2 regions of the Rhizobium viscosum genome follow, and region 1 is predicted to be linked to the other one. Evidence: riboswitches for the same ligand, from Rfam matches in the RefSeq annotation. Region 1 holds a riboswitch; the other holds the start of a gene.
What was found. Region 1 has a riboswitch for thiamine pyrophosphate ahead of thiM (hydroxyethylthiazole kinase). Riboswitches for the same ligand answer to the same signal wherever they lie in the genome.
Positions count from the first base shown of each region.

Region 2: it holds a riboswitch for thiamine pyrophosphate, as region 1 does, so the genes downstream of both, thiC (phosphomethylpyrimidine synthase ThiC) here and thiM (hydroxyethylthiazole kinase) in region 1, are expected to answer to the same signal.

Region 1 covers NZ_JADBEC010000002.1:2,092,520-2,095,924, forward strand. The annotation lists gene thiD (bifunctional hydroxymethylpyrimidine kinase/phosphomethylpyrimidine kinase) at 1-373, opposite strand, end outside; gene thiE (thiamine phosphate synthase) at 370-1,005, opposite strand; gene thiM (hydroxyethylthiazole kinase) at 1,002-1,802, opposite strand; TPP riboswitch at 1,854-1,952, opposite strand; gene H4W29_RS30595 (aldehyde dehydrogenase (NADP(+))) at 2,110-3,405, opposite strand, start outside.
Region 2 covers NZ_JADBEC010000002.1:897,618-901,022, forward strand. The annotation lists gene thiC (phosphomethylpyrimidine synthase ThiC) at 1-1,806, opposite strand, end outside; TPP riboswitch at 1,900-2,019, opposite strand; gene bioZ (3-oxopimeloyl-[acyl-carrier-protein] synthase BioZ) at 2,275-3,261, opposite strand; gene H4W29_RS24995 (adenosylmethionine--8-amino-7-oxononanoate transaminase) at 3,261-3,405, opposite strand, start outside.

The DNA.
Region 1 (3,405 bases):
TCAGCGCATCGACAGCCTGCGGGTCGAGGAGTGCTGCTCCGCCCTTGGCGATCATGACCGGATCGACGACGATGGGAATGCCGCGATGAGGCGCCAGCACCTCGGCAACTGCTTCGGCAATGCCGGCATTGGCGATCATGCCGATCTTGACCGCGTCGACACGCACATCAGCAAAGACGGCCTTGATCTGCTGGGCGACGAAGTGCGGCGGCACAAGGTGCACGCCCGTCACCCCTTGCGTATTCTGCGCCGTCAGTGCCGTCAGCGCCGCCATACCATAGACGCCGCGCGCCGAGAAAGCCTTGAGATCGGCCTGGATACCGGCACCACCGGATGGATCGGAGCCGGCGATGGACAGGACGTTGCGGATCATCGGCTGGCCTTTCGGATTTCCTCGGCGATGCGAAGGGTCGCGGCCCGAGGATCCGGCGTGCCGCAGATCGCCGAGACGACAGCAAGCCCATCGGCCCCTGCAGCGAAAACGGAAGCGACATGCTCGCTCTTCAAGCCGCCGATTGCAACCGTCGGAACGGGGGCGGTTTTCACCAGTCTCGCCAACCCGTCAAAGCCGATGGGCTGCTTGTGGTCGGTCTTGGTTGGTGTCGCAAATACCGGTCCTATGCCGGCATAATCGACGATGGCTGGGTCGATGGCGGCTGCCAGCGCTTCGCTCTCGGCTGACAGACCGAGGATCATGTCGGGGCCGATCATCGTCCGGGCGGCGGCTGGCCCCATATCATCCTGGCCGATATGGAGCCCGTCGGCGCCGATTGCGATGGCTGCCTCGACGTCGTCGTTGATGACGAGCGAAGCGCCGGTGCCCTTCAGGATCTCCTTCAGCGCCAGGCCGGTCTCGATCATCCTTGCCGTCCCGCCGTGCTTGTCACGAAGCTGCACCATCGTGGCGCCGCCGGCAACGGCAAGCCGCACCGTCTCGACCATGCCGATACGGGCGCAGAGGTCGGGATCGAGGACCAGATAGAGGGAAAGATCGAAGCGTTTCATGCGGCGCTAATCCCGACTTTTGCATCGAGCTTTGCTCCATCGAGCGCGGCGAGCTGATCGAGGAAGCGCCAGGAGAAGGAGCCGGGGCCGGCAGCATCCTTGGCCGCCTCCTCGCCGGCAACTGCGAAGGTAGAAAGTGCGGCAACAGCGGCGGCAAAGGGATCTGCGGGAATGGTGGCGGCAAAGGCGCCAGTCAGGCAGGTGAGCGAGCAGCCGAGCGCAGTCACCTGCGGCATCAGTGGCGAGCCACCTTCAATGCGCAGCGCCTGTGTCCCGTCGGTCACGAAATCAACGACCCCGGTGACGGCGACGACCGCGCCATGCCGTTCGGCAATCAGCCGCGCGGAATCTTCAGCCTGCTCGACCGGGTCACGGCTGTCGACGCCATGGCCGCGGCTCTCGCCGCCGGCAAGCGCGATGATCTCCGAAGCATTGCCGCGGATGATCGTCGGGCGAAGTGCCAGCAGATCGGCAACTGCCCTGCGGCGGAAGGATGTCGCATAATGGGCAACCGGATCAAGGACCCAAGGTTTGCCGCTCGCGTTTGCAGCCTTTGCCGCCGCATGCATGCCGTCGATCCACTGGGTGGAGAGCGTGCCGATATTGACGGTCAAAGCGCCGGCGATTGCGGCAAATTCGCCGGCTTCTTCGGCGGCGTGGACCATGGCAGGGGATGCACCCGCCGCAAGGACCACATTGGCGGCGATGTTCATGGCCACGTAATTGGTGATGCACTGAACGAGCGGTGGCTTCGCGCGCATCGCCGTCAACAGTGCTCCGGGTGTTTTGTTCTCCATAGTACCCCTTTCAGGCGGGGCAGGCGCGGGAACGATCATGCGATGAAGCAGATGGCGACCCGAGCGACTCCCTCCGCCGGCATTATCCGGTTCAGGTTCGAAGGGTGCTTCTCAGCCCGCTTTCGCAAACGGGCGCCCCTGTCTCTCAACAGCACTCTTTCTTGCAGAGAATGGCGTCGCTGTCATCGGCAAAATGACGATTTTGAGACTGAGGTTTTGCCAATACGCACCACGGGCCGCCTGAGCGCCCGTGGTGCAATTTTCAGATGCCGGTTCTTTGGGTTTAAGGTCCGGCTGCTCTGCTCGATCAACGCAGCGGCGCTGGAAGCAGGGTCGTCGTAAAGTCCTGATACGAAACCGGACGCAGGAACCTGTAGATGGCGAGCGTCCCGACGGAGGTCGACCTGCCATCGGCCGTTGCCGGGTAGGGGCCGCCGTGCACCATGGCGGGCGATACTTCGACGCCGGTTCCGAAGCCGTTCACGAGCAGGCGTCCGGCAAGCATTTCCAGCTTGGGAACGAGGCGCTTGGCGTCCTGTTCGTCTTCGTTCGTAATGTGCAGGGCAACGGTCAGCTGGCCTTCGAGACCGTCGAGGACGCGCTCGAGTTCGGCGAGATCACGGCAGCGCACGATAAGGCCGGCTGCACCGAAGACCTCGTCCTGCAGCTCGTGATGCGCGAGGAATGCCGCGGCTGTCGTCTCGAAGAGAGCGGCCGTGCCTTCGAATTCGCTGCCGGGCTTGCCATTGGCAACGAGCCGGACTTCGGGATGCTTTTCCAGCCGGGCAACGCCATCGCAGAATGCCTTGGCGATGGAGCCTGTCAGCATCGTCTGGGCGCCGACATCGGGCAGAAGCTCCCGCGCCTTGGCAATGAAAGTGTCCAGGCCTTCGCTGTCGACGGCGAGAATGAGACCGGGATTGGTGCAGAACTGTCCGGCACCGAGGACAAGCGAGCTTACGAAAGCTGCTGCGATCTCCGGCGCGCGGGTTTTCAGCGCATTCGGGAAGAAGATGACCGGGTTGATGCTGCTCATTTCGGCATAGACCGGGATCGGCTGCTTGCGCTCAGAAGAAATCTTCATCAGCGCAGTGCCGCCGCGGCGCGAACCCGTGAAGCCGACGGCGCGGATTCTGGCATCGGCCACCAATTTCTGCCCGACCTCGAAGCCGGTATCGAAGAGAAGCGCAAACGTGCCGGCATGCAGGCCGGCCTTGGCAACGGCGCGTTGAACGGCGCGGCCGACCAGTTCCGATGTGCCCGGATGCGCGGAGTGGGCCTTGACGACGACAGGGCATCCTGCCGCCAGCGCAGACGCCGTGTCACCGCCTGCGACTGAGAAGGCGAGCGGAAAGTTCGATGCGCCAAAAACGGCGACGGGGCCGAGGGGAACGTTGCGCAGGCGCAGATCGGGCTTCGGAACCGGCTTGCGGGAAGGATCCGCGCCATCGAAACGAAGCTCCTGGAACCGGCCTTCGCGAACCTCCTTCGCAAATAGACGAAGCTGTCCCGTCGTGCGAGCGCGCTCGCCCTCGAGACGTCCGCGCGGAAGCCCGGTTTCCGCCATTGCCCGCACGATCAGCTCGTCGCCGATAGCCTCGAT
Region 2 (3,405 bases), 1.2 Mb from region 1:
GTTCTCGACCGGCATATAAAGATCTCCGCCATCGCGATATCTGGCGGCCATTGCTTCCAGACCCTCCTTCTGCGCCTCGGCACGGATATCGTGGGAAATCCGCATCGAGCAGAATTTCGGGCCGCACATGGAGCAGAAATGCGCCACCTTGTGCGCTTCCTTCGGCAAGGTCTCGTCGTGGAAGGAACGGGCCGTTTCAGGATCGAGCGAGAGATTGAACTGATCCTCCCAGCGGAACTCGAAACGGGCGCGCGACAGCGCGTCATCGCGCACCTGCGCTGCCGGATGGCCCTTGGCGAGATCGGCGGCATGCGCGGCGATCTTGTAGGTGATGACGCCCACTTTGACGTCGTTGCGGTCCGGCAGGCCGAGATGTTCCTTGGGCGTCACATAGCAGAGCATGGCGGTACCGAACCAGCCGATCATCGCAGCTCCGATGCCCGATGTGATGTGGTCGTAACCCGGTGCGATATCAGTGGTCAGCGGCCCGAGCGTATAGAAGGGCGCCTCGCCGCAGACCGCGAGCTGCTTTTCCATGTTCGCCTTGATCTTGTGCATCGGCACATGGCCAGGGCCCTCGATCATCACCTGGCAATCCTTCGCCCAGGCGATTTTCGTCAACTCGCCGAGCGTTTCCAGCTCCGCGAACTGGGCCGCATCGTTGGCATCGGCGATCGAACCCGGGCGCAGGCCGTCACCGAGCGAAAGCGAAACATCGTAGGCCCGGCAGATATCGCAGATCTCCTCGAAATGCTCGTAGAGAAAACTCTCCCTGTGGTGATGAAGACACCACTTGGCCATGATCGAGCCGCCACGGGAAACGATGCCGGTGACACGGTTGACGGTCAGCGGGATATAGGCGAGCCGCACGCCCGCATGGATGGTGAAATAATCGACGCCCTGTTCGGCCTGTTCAATCAGCGTGTCGCGATAAACCTCCCAGGTGAGGTCCTCGGCAATGCCGTTTACCTTTTCGAGTGCCTGGTAGAGCGGCACGGTACCGATCGGCACCGGCGAATTGCGAATGATCCATTCGCGGATATTGTGGATGTTACGGCCGGTCGACAGGTCCATGACCGTGTCGGCGCCCCAGCGGATCGCCCAGACCATTTTCTCCACTTCTTCCGCCATGGATGATGTGACAGCCGAATTACCGATATTGGCATTGATCTTCACCAGGAAATTCCGGCCGATGATCATCGGTTCGGATTCAGGATGGTTGATATTGGCGGGAATGATCGCCCGACCTTCCGCAACTTCGCGGCGAACGAATTCGGGGGTGACGTAATCCGGGATATGAGCGCCGAAACTCTCGCCGTCCCGCTTCAGCGTGTCCTTCGCCACCTCGCTGCCGAGGTTTTCGCGGATGGCAATGAATTCCATTTCCGGTGTGATAATGCCGGCGCGTGCATAGGCGAGTTGGGTAACGGCTTTACCGTCCCTCGCCCTCAGCGGTCGGTTCCGCACCGGGAATTCTGGCGTCAACCGGTCGCCGGACACGAAGCCGTTATCCTCCGGCCTGACGATACGGCCGTCATAAGCCTCGACATCGGCGCGCGCCGCAATCCAGCTTTCGCGCAGACGTGGCAGACCGCTTTCGATGGCCACTGTATGGGACGGATCCGTATAGGGACCGGAAGGGTCGTAGATCCTGACCGGCGGCTCGCCCGATGTTGGATGCAGCGCGATCTCTCGCATCGGCACCCTGATATTGGGGTGGATTGCGCCTTCGATATGGATCTTCTCCGAGGCCGAAAGCGGACCGGCGGTGACGGCGGGAGATTGCGGTTTTGCGGCAATATTCATCGTGAGGCTCCAAAGTTTTCGCGTTGGAGACCCAGTCATCGAGCCGGAATGATGGAAGAACGCCGACGTGGATTCCTGGCGTGAATCCACGTTTCATCAGCGCTTGCACCGTCCCTACGCCAGTATGAACTGGATCAGGTTCAACGGGTCACTGCGCCGCGCAATCGCTCAGCAGTATCTCAGCCCCTTGGCGGGACCCCCCTGGTGAATAGGGCTAGGCTATTGTGGGAAACGGCGCTTCGTCAAGCCTATAGGGCACCATTCCCGAAGCCTTATCCCGGCTGGCTGTCAGTGCTACCGGAAATCCGCAATCATTGCTGGCAAGTTCCGTCATAGCCGATATGTCGAGACAGCCATTCGTCGTGATCGATCCAGGGCAGTTCAGTTTTGCGTGCGTCGCACGAATGCCACGCTGTCTCCCGCCCCGTACGTTTCCACTGCGTATTCCTTTCAGAATTGTCGGTTTGGTCACGTGCCAAAAACCACAGCACCACCCATCAAACCGGCGCCGGCGGCGGTGAGCAGCAGCGTCTCTCCTCCCGTAAACCGCCGCTCCACATGGGCGACGGAGAGGGAAAGCGGGATGGTCGCGGCAGATGAATTGCCGAAGCTCTCGATCGTGCGGATCGTTTTTTCGGGCGCGATGCCGAGGTTGCCGGAGACGGCGTCGAACATGCGCGCGTTGGCCTGATGCGGAACGAACCGGTCGATATCGGCCGCGACAATTCCTGCCTGCTCCAGCGCCCGCTTCGAGGTTTCGGTCATCAGGGCGACGGCGCGCGAGAACACCTCGCGGCCGTCCTGCATCGTCATCAGAAAGTCCTCGGCACTGGTTTCGGGAGAGAACGGCCGGTTGCTGCCGCCAGCCGGAATGTTGATCAGGCCATAGCCGCTGCCATCGGATGCGAGATCGGCGGAGAGGAGGCCGCTTCGCCCATGCGTGCAGGGAGCCAGCACCACGGCGCCGGCCGCATCCGCAAAGAGGACGGCGCTTGCCCGCTCGGCAGGATTGATGCGGCGGCTCAGGATATTGGCGGCCACCACGAGGACGGTGCGGCCGTGCACGCGGACGAAACCGTCCGCCAGCGTAAGCGCGTAGAGAAAGCCCGAACAGGCGCCGGCGAGATCAATCGCGCCAGAGTTTTCAAGACCCAACCGGTGGGCCAGGAGCGGCGCCGAGGGCGGCAGAAGATGATCCGGTGTCGAAGTCGCAAGCAGCGTCAGTGCGATCTCGTTGCGGGCGATCCCGGCATCGTCGAGCGCCATCTGTCCGGCCGCGGCGGCCAAGCCGCTCAGCGTCTCGCCATCCTCCGCCCAATGGCGCGTGCGGATGCCGGTTCGCCGCTCGATCCAGCCCGTTTCGAGGCCCAGGCGAGCCTCGATCTCGGCATTATCGACGCAGCGAGCCGGCGCGGCATGCCCGAAACCGGCCATACGGGAAGAACGACCCGACATCATCCTGCGCTCCCGAGAACGATCGAGGCGACCTCGTCTATGGCGTCATAAGTGCTGCCGATCTCGTCTGCCGTCACGCAATAGGGCGGCATCAGGTAGACGACGTTGCCGAGCGGACGGATCAGCAGACCGCGCTCGCGAAAC